4 regions of the Arthrobacter sp. 3Tela_A genome follow, and region 1 is predicted to be linked to each of the others. Evidence: riboswitches for the same ligand, from Rfam matches in the RefSeq annotation. Region 1 holds a riboswitch; each other region holds the start of a gene.
What was found. Region 1 has a riboswitch for S-adenosylmethionine ahead of TVC13_RS17500 (flavin reductase family protein). Riboswitches for the same ligand answer to the same signal wherever they lie in the genome.

Region 1 (3,723 bases):
TCCTATCAGCCACTGGGCCACCCCGGCGTTGAAGCTGCCTGTCACCGGGTCCTCACAGGGGAGGTCATCGGAGATGAACGTGCGCACCTCAAACCCGGTGGACTCGCCGTCGGGGTGCGGGCCGATGACGCCGACAGCCAAGCCGGCCATGGCCGGGTAGTTGGGACGGATGGCCAGCACCTCCGCTGCCGAGTCCAGCAGCACGCCGATCCATTCAGGGCCGTTGACCAGCCAGGCAGCGTCCCGCAGCGCCTGCCGGGAGAGTCCCAGGCCTGCCGCAACGCGGTCCAGCACCTCCTCGGCAACAGGTCCCGACCGCGTCAGCGCCGGAGCCGCAAAAGCCAGCCGGCCGCCGTCGTCCGTTTTGATCCGCACCAGGCCGGCAGCGGATTCCTGGACGAGGATGCCCTCCTGCCGGGGTTTTCCTCCGGCTTCCAGCCAGGCCTGGGCAGAGCCCAGGGTGGGATGCCCGGCGAACGGCAGTTCCTCAGTGGGGGTGAAAATCCGGACCCGGTAGTCGGCCTGCGAATCGTCCGGGGGCAGCAGGAAGGTGGTCTCGGACAGATTGGTCCAGTTCGCGAATCGCTGCATCCGGGCGGTACTGAGTCCGGAGGATTCAAGGACGACGGCGAGCGGGTTGCCGCCGAAGGGTTCGGGGCTGAACACATCAACCTGGGCAAACGGGCGGGCAGATACGGGAGTTTCGGGAGTCACTATTTGAGCTTAGTGAGTCGCCCGGGTGGATCCGATAGGCATGGGTTGCCCCAAGCTGCTCCGGTTTGTGCTGTTTGCTCCGCGGCGCGGCGGAGCGATTTCCCAAAACGGAGCGTTTTGCGAGGGCGGGCGACTCAGACGAACGCGGGTACCGCGAGATTCCTAAACGCCGACCCGTGGAAGACCAGCGGCTCATGTGCGCCGTCGTGGGTGGAGTAGCCGTGCACGCGAAGCAGAACGACGGCGTGGTCCCCGGCCGGAATCTCGTTCTCAACCGAGGTTTCGAGCCAGAGGGCGGCCTCGTCCAGGAACAGGGCACCGGTGTCGGCTTCGTGCAGGCTCAGCCCGGCAAAGCGGTCACCGTCGCGGGAAGCGATCTGGCGGCAGACGCCGTCGTGCCCTGTGCCCAGGATGGATACACCGATCCGGCCTGCCGTACGAAGCAGCGGCCAGGTGCGGGAGGTGTTTTGCACCGCGAACATCACCAGGGGCGGATCCATCGAGACTCCGACGGTGAAGGAAGAGGCCACGATTCCCTGCGGTGCACCATCCACTTCGGCGCAGAGCGCTGCGATTCCGGACGGAAAACGCCCAAAGGCCTGACGCAGTGCATTCGGCTGGAGATCAGTTTCAAGTGCCATGGAGATTCCTCTGCCTGAGGCGCAGCCTGCGGTGCGGAACCGTGGAGGCTGACGCTGTACTTGCCGGACCGGGAGATCCACCGGAACGGCCGAATCGTCACCTGGAGCACCCCGCTACGGCGAGAGGGTTGCCGTCCAGCCGGCCAGGGCCTGTGGCTGGAACTCTTGATTCTGGCTACCAATCTAGGAGCCGGGGTGTCCCGGGGCAAACGACCGTCACATTCCGGCCATGCAGGGCAACACTTCGTAACGGGGTACCTAACCGGCTGCCGGCCTGTTTCCTGTTTCCACGGGGTCAGGCGCCACGGCTGGATTGTCCGGCCTGTCCCGAACACCCATCCGGTGCAGGACCATGGGACCCAGCGCGGCCCCGCTGAGGATGACAGCGCCCAGCACCAGGCAGGAGAGGAGCCAGGGAGCGCCGTCGTAAAGGAAGCCTGCCAGCAGGGACCCTGCGGCGGCACCGATCAGTCCCGCGTTGCTCAGGAGTGCCATTCCGCGGCCGAGCCGGTGATCGCCGGCCTCAGCCACTACCGCTCCATGCATCGGAATCAACAGCGCCCAGGAAGCACACGTTAGTACCCACAGCGCAGCGATGAGCAGCGGAGACGGAGTGAATGCCAGGCCGACTGCGGCCACGGCCGAGGCAGTCGACGCCGCGATGTAACCTGTCCGGCGCCCGCGCCGCTCGGTGAACCGGTGCAGCACCCGGGGGAGAACCGTCAGCGCAATGCCGCCGGGCAGGTAGACAAGTGCGATCTGGTAGACCTCCAGACCGACTGCGTTCTGCAGATGCAGCAGGAGCAGCAGTCCCACACCGGCCTCGGCCACTGCCGTCAAACCGGCCAGGAAAAGGAGCGGTCCCAGGCCGGAGCCTTTCGCCCTGCCGCGCGGATCGTCCTGGACCCGGGGCGGCGCGCTGCGGACCAGCAGCAGCCAGAGGGCGGCCGCCAGGCAGACAACGGCCAGCGCAATGAAGACGCCGAAGAATCCGATGGTCGGCAGCAGCACCATAGCCGGGATCCAAAAGAACCAGGACCCGAAGGACTCAGAGGAAAGCAGCCCGGCCAGGGAACCCGAATCGGTGTCCAGAGACTCGGCGGCGACGGCACGGACGGCTATCCAGAAGAGCGCACCGCCAATACCGCCCACAGCCGCCGCTGCCACTGCCCAGGGCCAGGAGCCAGCCATAGCGTAACCGAGGCAGCTGAGGGCGTAGAGGAACGCGCCCGCTGCTGCGACGCGGGTCCGGGTGAACGTGTCGGCCAGCCGGCCGGCCAGGGGCCGCGCTGCCACCGAGACGGTCAACTCCACAGCGATGAGCATCCCAATGGCTGCGCTGCAGAGGCCGAGCTCAATCCCTGCCCACAGCGGGATCAGGAAGTCCACCAGCTCAGCTGAACCGCCCAGTGCGGCCGCAGCTGCTGCAACGGGTTTGCGGGAGCCCGCTCCGTTTCTCATGCGCAGAGCCTAGCGGACACCATCGGCACGCTTTGCCGCGCACGTGCGGCCAGCTATTACAGTGTCCGCATGAGACAACGCTGGTTCAAACAGGTAGACGTTTTCGGCAGCAAGCCGTACCAGGGCAACCCGCTGGCCGTGGTCCTGGACGGGGAAGACCTCGACGACGAGGCCATGCTGCAGTTCGCCCGCTGGACGAACCTCTCCGAGACCACCTTTATCCTCCCGGCGACGCAGGACGAGGCCGACTACCGGGTGCGGATTTTCACCCCGGGCGGCGAAATCCCGTTCGCCGGGCACCCCACCCTGGGAACGTGCCACGCGTGGACCGAGGCCGGAAATACGCCGATGAAGCCGGGTCTAGTGGTTCAGGAGTGCGGAATTGGGCTGGTGCCGCTCCGGGTCAACGCAGGCCTGGCCGCCTTTGCAGCACCTCGGCTGATCCGCACCGGGCCTGTGGAGGAGGGGACACTGGCCCGTGTGACGGCCGCGCTCGGGCTCACGCCGGACCAGGTCCGCGGCCACCAGTGGGTGGACAACGGACCGGGCTGGCTGGGACTTCTGCTGCCGGACGCTGAGACGGTCCTCTCACTGCGGCCGGACCATGCCGCAATCGGCGACCTGCGGGTGGGAGTAATTGGCCCGCAGCCGGAGTCAGCGGAGACTGACTTCGAGGTCCGCGCCTTCGCCCCCGGACTCGGAGTCTCCGAGGATCCGGTCACCGGAAGCCTTAATGCCGGACTCGCCCAGTGGCTGATCGGCGATGGAATTGCCGAGGAGCGCTACACGGTCACCCAGGGCACCGCCGTCCACCGTTCCGGCCTGGTCCGGGTGTTCACCCGCGAAGGCCGGATCTGGGTTGGCGGCGAGTCCGTCACCTGCATCGACGGCTCCGTTTCCCTCTAAC
Region 2 (3,723 bases), on a different contig from region 1:
CCAGCTGGTCTGCGAGCCGGGCCTCGGCGTGCACGGAATCCCGAATGGTGACAAACGGGAACCGGGATCCCCAGGGCAGCCCGTCCGGGTCTGCCGATGCCGGACCGGTGGAGCCGTAGCAGCCGCCAACCATGTTGATCGAGACCACAAAGAACCTGTTGGTGTCGATGGTCCGGCCGGGTCCCACCAGGCCGTCCCACCAGCCGGGTTCGTCCGTGCAGCCCTGGGCCACGTGGGTGCTGCCGGTGAGTGCGTGCGGAATGAGGACGGCGTTGGACGCCTCGTCGTTCAGCACGCCCCAGGTTTCGTAGCCCAGCACCACGTCCGGAAGGACGCCGCCGGTCTCCAGGGCCAGGTCACCGATCGAGGCATACTGCAGCACCCCGTCCAGTACACGGACAGGGTGCTGCGGTGCAGGAGGATAGGTTGTCACGCTGTGCTTCATGCTCCCTTGGCGGCGCGGAAACCGGCGTCGAGGTCCGCGATGATGTCGTCGATATGCTCCAGGCCCACGGACAGGCGGACCAGGCCCGGGCTGACGCCGGCTGCTGCCTGGGCCTCAGCACCGAGCTGGCTGTGCGTCGTCGACGCCGGATGGATGACCAGCGAGCGCACGTCGCCCACGTTCGCCACATGGGAGTGCAGCTCAAGGCCGTCCACGAAGCGCTTGCCCGCTTCCACGCCGCCTTCGATCTCGAAGGACACGATCGCCCCGGTTCCGCGCGGGCCGTACTTGCGGCCCCGTTCGTACCACGGGCTCGACTCCAGCCCTGCGTACGCAACCGAAATGACGTCGTCGTGCGCTTCCAGCCAGCGCGCCACGGCGACGGCGTTTTCAACGTGCCGCTCCACGCGCAGGCTCAGGGTCTCAAGCCCCTGGGCGAGGAGGAAAGCGTTGAACGGGGAGAGCGCGGAGCCCAGGTCGCGGAGCAGCTGCACCCGTGCCTTGAGGATGTAGGCGAGGTTGGCGCCAAGGACTCCGTTGGCGCCCAGGTCGCGGGCGTAAACCAGCCCGTTGTAGCTCTCGTCCGGGGTGTTGAAGCCGGGGAACTTTTCCGGATCGGCGCCGAAGTCGAAGTTGCCCGAGTCCACAATCACGCCGGCAATTACGGTGCCGTGACCGCCGAGGTATTTGGTGGCCGAATGCACCACAATGTCAGCGCCCCATTCGATGGGCCGGATCAGGTACGGGGTGGACAGGGTGTTGTCCACGATCAGCGGGATGCCTGCTTCATGGGCGACGGCGGAGATCCCCTCGATGTCCAGGACATCCTGGCGGGGGTTGGAAACCACTTCGCCGAAGAAGGCCTTGGTGTTGGGCCGGACCGCTTCCCGCCACTGGTCCAGGTTGTCCGGGTCCGCGACGAAGCTGACGTCGATTCCGAACTTCTTCAGCGTGTGCTTGAAGAGGTTGTAGGTTCCCCCGTAGAGGCTGGGGCTGGCCACAATGTGGTCCCCGGCTTGGGCGAGGTTCAGGATGGCGTAGGTTTCGGCGGCCTGGCCCGAGGCGAGCAGCAGGGCTCCGAGGCCGCCTTCCAGGGACGCGATCCGGTTCTCGACCGCTTCCTGGGTGGGGTTGCCGATCCGGGTGTAGATGGGCTCCAGTTCGGCCAGCGCGAACCGGTTCGCTGCGGCTTCGGCGCTGGGGAAAACGAAGGACGAGGTTTGGTAGATCGGCAGGGCGCGGGCGCCGGTTACGGCGTCGGGCTCCTGACCTGCATGGATCTGGCGGGTTTCGAAGGACCAGTTGGCAGACATTGTGCTCCCTTTATGACCAGGGGCCCCACAGGGTCGGGTCCGGAATACACCGGAGCGACACGTGTGGCCCGCGCTTGCCGGCACGCCTGTTTGCGTACGGCCAGGTCTTCACCCGGGGCACCCCACCGCGGTTGGAGGGTTGCCGGCCAGCAAGCCGGGGCTATCTGCTGGCACTCATGACCTGTACCTATAGAACCAACCCCTCAGCAGTTGCGCAACCCATATGACGCAGCGTGAAAATCTGCTGATTACGCCGCTTAGGCTTGCCTTAGTCGAGACATAGGTCACAACGTGCCAAGATGTTCGCATGCGCCTGGATCACGTCTCATATGCCTGCGAATCCGACGGCCTGCTGGCCACTACGGAACGCATTGCCGCTGCCCTGGGAACCGACTTCGTCAAGGGCGGAGTCCATCCCCGTTTTGGTACCCGCAACATGATCCTCCCGCTGGCCAACCACCAGTATGTAGAGGTTGTTGAAGTACTGAACCACCCCGCGTCGGACAAGGCCCCATTTGGGCAGGCCGTCCGCGCGCGCTCCGAAGCCGGCGGCGGCTGGATGGGCTGGTGCGTCGCCGTTGAGGACCTTGCTCCCTTCGAAGAACGCCTTGGCCGCTCCTCCGTTCCCGGCAACCGCAAGTTCCCCGACGGACAGGAACTCACCTGGCGCCAGATTGGCATCAACGGCCTGATCGCCGACCCGCAGGTCCCCTACATGCTGCGCTGGGATGAAGACAAGGCAGACCTCCACCCCTCCCGCGCCTTCGAAGGCACCGTCTCGCTGCAGTCGCTCACCATCGCCGGTTCGGCCGCGCGGGTGACCGAGTGGCTGGGCATGCCGGTTGAGAAGCCGCTGGAGTCCGTGGATGTCACCTGGGTCTCCCCCAAGGGCACGCCGGGCATCATGTCTGTCACCTTTGCCACCGAGAAGGGTCTCGTCGAGATCTAGTTCTGCTGGATTCGCTCCGGTTTGTGACAATCGCTCCGGTTTGGGGAACTGCGTGTTCCCCGAACCGGAGCGATTTCCGTTTGGCGGGAGATCTCTTCTCCGGATTCCTGCACTTCGAGACATCCCTGCCGCTTGGGACACCCGTCTACGGCCGTTTCCCTGCACTTCGAGACATCCCTGCCGGTTTGGGACTACCCTCCGCGGCGCCGTGGCAGGAAAGTCCCGAGCTGGCAGGAGAGACCCCAAATGGAGGGTTTTCAATTCATGCCAGGCCGGTTCAATCCGGCCGTCGGCCGGGCAGCCACTCAGAATCACAGCTTGGGAACTCGGCGTGTCATTTCCCCAGGCACTGTTCACAGTTGCTGTGCCGGCAGTCGTTTTCCACAAGCCGGCGTACTGACCTACCGAACGGCTCCCCAATCGGCAGAGTTAGTCCATGCCGATCACTTTCCTGCTCTCAGCGCAGGCCGACTTAGATGGAACGAGCCGCCGGGATCTGGCCCGCAAGTGCGCTGCCGGTGAGCTGGTTCGCCTGAGACGCGGCATATACGTTCCTGCGGAGCAGTGGCAGAAACTCGCGCTCTGGGAGCGTGATCGTGTCCGGCTCGCAGCGGTGGCAGGCGACCACACACCCGGGAGGATTCTGATTCAGCAGTCAGCTGCCGTCATGTGGCGCCTGCCGACTATCGGCGCCCACTCCAAGGTCATGATGCTGGCATCCGGCCCGGCGCATGGACGCTCCCGGGGTGATCTGCGCTGGGCAGATCGCCGTCTGCTTGAACCCGTAACGGCTGTGGACGGCATACCGGTCACGTCCCGGGCCCAGACTGTCATCGACATGGCCGCATACTTGCCGTTCGAACAGGCCGTACCCGCCATGGACCATGTGCTCCGGATTGACCACGTGCAGAAACTGCCTGCCTTGGAAAAGGATGACCTCCGTCGCCTGGCACGGCAACTCACCATGGGCACCAGACAGGCACGGGCTCACCGGGTCATTGACTTTGCCGACGCCC
Region 3 (3,723 bases), on a different contig from region 1:
AGGAAACCGTAGGTGTTGAAGTCCAGGTTGCGGTAGAGGAACTTCGCCCCGGCGTGCTCGGCTCCGGCCATGATCGGATCAAGGCCGGACCAGGCATCCACCGCACCGTTTTCAAGGGCCGTGCGGCCGTCTGCATGCTGCAGGTTCTCAACCGTCACGTCGGAGGTGCTCAGCCCGGCCTCTTCCAGTGCCTGGACCAGGAAGAAGTACGGGTCGGTGCCCTTGGTGGCGGCGACGGACTTGCCGGCCAGGTCAGCCACGGAAGTGATGTCCGACTCGGGGGAGACCAGCAGGCCGGCCCACTCCGGCTGGGAGTAGATGCTGATGGTCTTGATTTCCGAACCGTTGGCGCGCGCCAGCAGGGCAGCCGAGCCGGCGGTGGAACCGACGTCGATCGCTCCGGCGCGCAGCGCCTCGTTGGCCTTGTTGGACCCGGCGGACTGTACCCAGTTCACCTCCACGCCCTGCTCTTCGAGAGTGGCTTCGAGCCAGCCCTGGTCCTTGATGACCAGGCTCAGGGGGTTGTAGGTGGCGAAGTCGATGTTCAGGGTGCCGCCGTCGGCCGCTTCGTTTGCGGCTGCCCCGGAGGAATCTTCGCCGGCCACGCAGCCGGTCAGGGCCAGCGAAACGGCGGCTGCGGTGGCTGCCAGTGCGGTGAGCGGGCGGCGGGAGACGCGGGGCGGGCGGCGGGAGAAGAGGGAACGGCTGTTCATGGGGATTCCTTCGAGACGGGTGGAGCAGAAAAATGTGGGGTCGGTGCAGCTTGGTGCGGGCACAATGCGTCCGCGGATTGGCCAGGGTTGTGGCCCGGACGGGGAGGCGTGGGCGCTCTAGTGGCGGTCGACGCCGAGGCTCGCCAGGAGCTCGCCGCGCATTCGGGCGAGCTCGGCCGAGGCCCGGTCCCGGGGACGGGCACCGGGCACGGTGATGGTCTGCGTGATGGTGGCGCCGGGCTTGCCCGGTTCGCGGCCGAGCACGATGATCCGGTCGGCGAGCTGCAGGGCTTCATCGACGTCATGCGTGACGAGAAGGACGGTGGCGGGCGCAGCGCGGTGCACGTCCAGCAGCAGGTCCTGCATCTTCAGCCGGGTCAGGGCATCCAGGGCCCCAAACGGTTCGTCCAGCAGCAGGACACCGGGCTTGCGGGCCAGGGCACGGGCGAGTGACGCACGCTGGGCCATGCCGCCGGAAACAGCACGCGGCTGGTGCTTGGCAAAGCTGTCCAGTTCCACGAGTTTGAGCAGCTCGGAGACCTTGGCTTTGCCTTCGGAAGCGCTGGTGCCCTTCGGCAGGCCAATCGCAACGTTGGCCTGCAGGGTCTGCCACGGCAACAGCCGCGGTTCCTGGAAAGCCACAGCACACCGGTCGTCAATGCCGCGCACAGCCGTACCGTCGATCAGCACCTGGCCGGTGGAAGCGGCGTCGAGCCCTGCGGTGGCGCGCAGCAGGGTGGACTTGCCGCAGCCGCTGGAACCCAGGATGGCCAGGACCTCGCCCGGACGGACTTCGAAGTTGATGTCGCGCAGCACCACGTGGGCGTCTGTGCCGGAGCCGAAGCTGCGGCCGACGCCGTCGAACGTCACGGACAGTGCGGTGTCGGGAGCAGTGCGCGGGGCAGCGGAGACGGCATGGGAGCCGGAGGAAAGTACTGCAGTCATGTGAACACTCCATCGGTCCTGGCAGTAGCACCCTACGGAAAACGTCCTGGGCCGCTGCCGGCCTCCTGCGACGTCCACCTCGATATCGCAGTGCCTCAAGGAGGAAGCACTACGACCAGGGTTGCTGCGGCTTCACTGATCCAGGTCTCTCAGCCGCTCGGGATGGTCAAGACCCAACTAAACGCCCTGAAGTCCGATTCCGGCAAGTCCCGGCGTAACATTTCTCAGCCCCTCCCTCCCCCATCGAGATAGCAGAAACTGCACGTTACAGCGCTGAAACGTGCAGTTTCTGTCATCTCGATGGTTCGGGGCGGGGCGGCTGGGCGCCCGGGAGGTGAAGTACGACGGCGGCGGTTACGCCGCGTGAACACGTCGGCTTGCGTGCCACCGGGGGAGCGGGCGCATACTGAACCCGCAGGATCATGAGTCCCAACGCGAAGCTCTGGCTCGTTGGGCGGCAACCCTCTCCCGTAGCGGGGTGCCCCAGATGACGATCCGGTCGCCGGCAAGACCGCCCGCGGCAAGTACGGCGCTCCCTCCGCGGTGCGTCCTTCCGTAAAGGACCCTCATGGCCACCACGCCCGCCCGCCACATCCGCTTCAACGCGTTCGACATGAACTGCGTGGGCCACCAGTCGCCCGGACTGTGGCGCCATCCCGAAGACCGGTCAACGGACTACACCAAGCTCAGCTACTGGACTCACCTGGCGCAGACCTGCGAACGCGGCCTGTTCGACGGGATCTTCATTGCCGACGTCCTGGGCACCTATGACGTCTACGGGTCCTCCAACGAGGCGACCCTTCGGCAGGGCACACAGGTGCCCGTGAATGATCCGCTGCTGCTGGTCTCCGCCATGGCCCTGGTCACCGAACACCTGGGCTTCGGCGTCACAGCCGGCACGGCCTATGAGCACCCGTACCCGTTCGCCCGCAGACTCTCCACCCTGGACCACCTCACCGGGGGCCGGGTCGGCTGGAACGTCGTGACCGGCTACCTGCCCTCCGCCGCCCGGAACATGGGCCAGGAAGACCAGCTGGAGCACGACGAGCGGTACAACCATGCCGATGAATACCTCGAAGTCGTCTACAAGCTGCTCGAAGGCTCCTGGGAAGACGACGCCGTTGTCCGCGACCGGGAGACCGGCGTGTTCACGGACCCGGCCAAGGTCCACGACATCAACCACGAGGGCAAGTACTTCAAGGTCCCCGGCATTCACATTTCCGAGCCGTCCCCGCAGCGCACCCCGGTGATCTACCAGGCCGGCGCGTCCCCGCGCGGCATCGCGTTCGCTTCCGAAAACGCCGAAGCCGTGTTCGTCGGCGCCTCCACGGTGGAGAAACTCAAGGCAACCGTCACGAAGATCCGCGACGCCGCCGAAGCGGCCGGACGGGACCGCTACTCCATCCGGATCTACACGCTGCTGACCATCATCACCGCCGCCACGGCTGAGGAAGCCGAAGCCAAGCATCTTGACTATCAGAGCTACATCAGTGACGAAGGCGCGCTGGCGCTGATGTCCGGCTGGATGGGTGTTGACCTTTCCACCTACAACCTTGACGAGCCGCTGGGCTCGGTGAAGTCCAACGCCATCCAGTCAGCCGCGGCGAACTTCCAGAAAGTGAAGGACGACGGCGAGCCCTGGACGGTGCGCGACATCGCCGAGAGCGCCGGTATCGGCGGGCTGGGCCCGCGGCTGGTGGGCTCCGGCGCCGAGGTCGCCGAGGAGCTGATCCGCTGGGTGGAAGAGACCGACGTCGACGGCTTTAACCTCGCGTATGCCGTCACCCCGGGCACCTTTGAGGACGTCGTGGAGTTCGTGGTTCCGGAACTGCAGAAGCGCGGTGCCTACCCCACGGAGTACGCCCCGGGCACGCTGCGGAACAAGCTCTTTGGTGCCGGCGACAAGCTGCCCGCAGAGCACAGGGGAGCCCGGTACCGACTGGCGCCGGCCGTCACGCGCTAGGACTGGGCTTCCGCGGAGGCTGCCCCCGGGGGAGGGCGTTTGTTAGTATCTGCGTATGCACGCAGATACTAATGCTGATGACCTTACTCCCGCGAACGCCTA
Region 4 (3,723 bases), on a different contig from region 1:
GAGGTGGTCCAGAGTGGACATCTGCCGCGCGAACTGGAAGGGATGGCTCTGCACCACGGACGACGTCGCCGCCAGGCCGATGTCCCTGGTGGCGCCGGACAGTGCCGCGAGCAGCAGCAGCGGATCATTGGCCGGCACCTGCAGGCCGCGGCGCACGTGGGAGGCCCATCCGCCGTCGTGGTTGCCGTACAGGCCCACGACGTCGGCGAAGAACAGGGCGTCGAACTTCGCGTCTTCGAGCTGCCGGGCAAGGTCTGTCCAGAAGGACAGCTCGTTGAAGCGGTGCTGCCCGGCATCGGGGTGGCGCCATTGGCCGCCGCGGATGTGGCTGGTGGTGTTCATCAGGAAGGCGTTCAGCAGAAGGCGCGGACGCCCGCCGGGAAAACGGGTACTAAGAATGCTCATGGAAGTAACTTTCGATAGGAGCGGGAAGGCTAGAGGCGCTTGTCGGCGCGGCGGGAGAGCCAGGAGCCGCCCAGCTGCACGGCCTGGACCAGCAGGACCATCAGCACAATCGCGGTGAGCATCAGCCCGGTTTCATAGCGGTAGTAGCCGTAGCGGATGGCGAAGTCGCCGATTCCGCCGCCGCCCACCAGCCCCGCCATCGCGGAGTAGGAGATGAAGCTGACGGTCATGATCGTGACCGAGCTGATCAGTGCCGGACGCGCTTCGACCAGCAGCACGTCCCGCACGATCTGGCCGCGGGTTGCTCCCATGGAGCGGGCGGCTTCCACCACGCCGCCGCCCAACGCGGTGATGTTCTGCTCCACGAACCGGGCAAAGTACGGAATGGCGTTAATGGTCAGCGGCACGATCACAGCTGCGGTGCCGATGGTTGTTCCCACCACGAAGCGGGTGAACGGGATGATCGCGATCAGCAGGATCAGGAACGGAAAGGAACGCACCAGGTTCACCAGTGAGTCCAGGACGCGGTGCAGCCGCGGTTTGTGCCCCAGCCCGTCCGGCCCAAGGGAGTAGAGCAGCACACCCAGCGGGGTGCCGATCAGCACCGCCAGCGGAATCGCGACCAGCAGCATGGTGCCGGTCTGCCCCAGTGCGGCGAGCAGTTCCGGCCAGACTTCGGCAATTCGCTCAAGCAACGCGGGCTCCTTCCCGGCGGGCAGCCCGGTCCAGGGTGATTTCGTCGGAGATCAGGTACCGGCCGATCGCGGTGGCCGGGGTGAAACCGGGGCGGGCCAGTTCCGCGAGCGCGAACTGTTCCACCACCCGGCCTTCCTCCATGACGGCGACATTGTCCGCAATCGCCTTGATGACGTTCATTTCATGGGTGACCACCACGATCGTGATCCCGAACCGCGCGTTGACGTCGCTGAGGTACTGCAGCACGGAGGCAGTGGTCCTCGGATCGACGGCGGAGGTCGGTTCGTCGCACAGCAGCACCTTGGGCCGCGTGGCCAGGGCACGGGCAATGGCAACACGCTGCTTCTGCCCGCCGGAGAGCTTGGCCGGATAGGTGCCCGCTTTCTCCGAGAGGTCGACGACGGCGAGCGCCTCCAGTGCGCGGGTGCGGCGTTCGGCGGCGTTCTTCACGCCGGCGAACTTCAGCGAGAGTTCAACGTTCTGCGCGGCGGTGCGGTTGTTCAGCAGGTTGAAGTGCTGGAAGATCATCCCGATCTCATGCCGGGCCGCACGAAGCTCGGCATCACCCAACCCGGTCAGGTCCGTTCCATCCACCAGCACGCGGCCGGAAGTTGGGCGTTCCAGCAGGTTGATGTTGCGCAGCAGCGTGGATTTTCCGGCACCGGAGAACCCGATAATGCCCTGGATGCTGCCCTTGGGAATTTCAAGGCTGACGCTGTCCACTGCCGTGAAAGCCGATTCACCGCCTCCAAAGACGGTGGAGACGTTCTCAATACGGATCATGCTGTCCTCCTGCGGTCTATGCCCGGGAAGAGGTGCACGCCGCTTCGCCCGCCCGGCGCCCGTGCAGCGGGGCACGGGAGCAGCGGACCGTCTAAGAGCAGGTGCTTCTCCATCGGTCCTGGCGGTAGCACCCTTCTTCGGCGGGTATGCCCGCGGAAGGGGGTTGCTGCGGCGTCACGGAGCCAGGTCTCTCAGCCGCTCTGGATGGTTACGCCACTATCTAAACCGGCTGCACCCGGTCAGGGCCAGAAGATTTCTCCGTGCGGCCCTATGCGTCGGTTCGTAACGCCACCGGCGTCACAATCCGTATTGTTACGCACCGTTGTTACGCACCCGCTGAGAACTCTCCCTGGGTCCACGCCATTCATTCACCGGGCCGTTCGCGGCGCGGGAGCACAGAATTCCGGGCAGATCCGGGAGGATGGGAACGTGACCCTTCCGGAACGCCCTGCCCTGTCTTCCTCGCTCGGGGCTGGCGAGTTCCGCCGGTGGTACTGGCTGAAGGATGAGCTGCAGGCGTTTGCCCGGGCGCAGCAGATTCCGGCCACGGGGTCCAAGGAACAGCTGGCCGAACGGGTTGCGGCCTACCTGGCGGGCAAGCCGCTTCCGGCGCCGGCTGCGAAGCCCCGGCGCTCCCGGCAACGGCTCGTTCCGCCGCTGACTATCCATACGGTGATTCCGGCGGGACATCCCTGCAGCCAGGTGCTGCGGGAGTTCTTCGTCAACGCGCTGGGGCCTGGTTTCCGGTTCGATGCCCCCATGCGCGAGTTCTTCGCCGCCAATGACGGGACGGCTACCCTGGCTGCGGCGCTGGATCACTGGCACGCCACCCGTGCCGCGGCAGCCGCTCCGATTGGCCCGCAGTTCGAGCTCAACCGCTTCGCCCGGGACTGGCATGCCGCACATCCCGGCGGCACCCGGGACCAGATGCTCTCTGCCTGGAAGGTCCACCGATCCCTCCCTGCGGACCGGCGGGGGTAGCCCAGGTTCTTTAGCGGCTGCCCATGGCAGCCAGCTCCTCCCGGATGCTTTCCGGTTCTTCGTCCAGGGGCATGTTTGGATCGTCCTGCACTCCGTCCAGCGTGCCCGGAGGGTCGGCCTGGAGCGGTGCGAAGAAGGCATCGAAGTCAGTGACCGGCTCTCCGTCCCCGGCGATGAGTTCAAGGGTCTTGCCGAGGGCGTCGTCGGAACTCAAGGCGTGCACCAGCACTTCGGCAATCTGGGTGCGGGCAATCCCGCCGTCCGCAGGCGTGCCGGTCCGCCGGCGGTCTCCCTGCAGGGCGATTTCCCGGCCCTGGCCGGGTTCGTTGTAGTCGAACCATCCGGGCCGGACGATGGTGTACGGCAGTCCGCTGGCCCGGAGCAGACGCTCGGAGCGCCGTTTCCAGTCCACCAGGGTTCCGAACGCGGTCCGGTTCGTCAGTCCGATCGCCGTCATCAGCACTATCCGGACCCGGCGTCCGTTCAGGGCCAGCAGGACGTTGCGCACGCCGTCGTAATCCACGGCCTGCGGGTCCTCACCGCCGTTGGCACCGTGCGTGAAAATGATCGCGTCAACCCCGCTGACCGCGCCTTCGAGGGTCTCGGGGCGGGTGAGATCCCCTTCCACCACTTCTGCCCCGGGCGGCAGCACATCCGCCGCCTTGCGCGGGTTGCGGGCCAGGGCCCGGACGGCGAACCCCTCCCGTACGGCTTCCTGCACCACCAGCCGGCCGATTCCTCCGGTCGCGCCCACCACTAGGACAGTGCTCATGCCGGCCTCCTGGCCTTTTTAGAGTCCGAACCGCCCGGCCTCGATGACCGGGCAGGTGTCCATAACGACGTCGAGGCCTGCGTCCG

Region 2: another riboswitch for S-adenosylmethionine. It lies ahead of TVC13_RS16110 (bifunctional o-acetylhomoserine/o-acetylserine sulfhydrylase); the one in region 1 lies ahead of TVC13_RS17500 (flavin reductase family protein).
Region 3: another riboswitch for S-adenosylmethionine. It lies ahead of TVC13_RS14755 (LLM class flavin-dependent oxidoreductase); the one in region 1 lies ahead of TVC13_RS17500 (flavin reductase family protein).
Region 4: another riboswitch for S-adenosylmethionine. It lies ahead of TVC13_RS14720 (methionine ABC transporter ATP-binding protein); the one in region 1 lies ahead of TVC13_RS17500 (flavin reductase family protein).

The regions. Positions count from the first base shown of each region.
Region 1 covers NZ_JAXIOM010000090.1:6,187-9,909, reverse strand. Annotated here, with positions in the region: gene TVC13_RS17505 (PhzF family phenazine biosynthesis protein) at 1-714, opposite strand, end outside; gene TVC13_RS17500 (flavin reductase family protein) at 849-1,355, opposite strand; SAM riboswitch class IV at 1,407-1,526, opposite strand; gene TVC13_RS17495 (MFS transporter) at 1,614-2,816, opposite strand; gene TVC13_RS17490 (PhzF family phenazine biosynthesis protein) at 2,886-3,722, shown strand.
Region 2 covers NZ_JAXIOM010000070.1:13,976-17,698, forward strand. Annotated here, with positions in the region: gene metX (homoserine O-acetyltransferase MetX) at 1-445, opposite strand, end outside; gene TVC13_RS16110 (bifunctional o-acetylhomoserine/o-acetylserine sulfhydrylase) at 442-1,758, opposite strand; SAM riboswitch class IV at 1,824-1,940, opposite strand; gene TVC13_RS16115 (VOC family protein) at 2,066-2,707, shown strand; gene TVC13_RS16120 (hypothetical protein) at 3,144-3,723, shown strand, end outside.
Region 3 covers NZ_JAXIOM010000057.1:11,253-14,975, reverse strand. Annotated here, with positions in the region: gene TVC13_RS14765 (aliphatic sulfonate ABC transporter substrate-binding protein) at 1-713, opposite strand, end outside; gene TVC13_RS14760 (ABC transporter ATP-binding protein) at 831-1,658, opposite strand; SAM riboswitch class IV at 2,077-2,191, shown strand; gene TVC13_RS14755 (LLM class flavin-dependent oxidoreductase) at 2,227-3,621, shown strand; gene TVC13_RS14750 (ArsR/SmtB family transcription factor) at 3,677-3,723, shown strand, end outside.
Region 4 covers NZ_JAXIOM010000057.1:4,727-8,449, forward strand. Annotated here, with positions in the region: gene TVC13_RS14710 (LLM class flavin-dependent oxidoreductase) at 1-405, opposite strand, end outside; gene TVC13_RS14715 (methionine ABC transporter permease) at 435-1,100, opposite strand; gene TVC13_RS14720 (methionine ABC transporter ATP-binding protein) at 1,093-1,884, opposite strand; SAM riboswitch class I at 1,991-2,095, opposite strand; gene TVC13_RS14725 (hypothetical protein) at 2,314-2,865, shown strand; gene TVC13_RS14730 (SDR family oxidoreductase) at 2,876-3,637, opposite strand; gene TVC13_RS14735 (CoA-binding protein) at 3,656-3,723, opposite strand, start outside.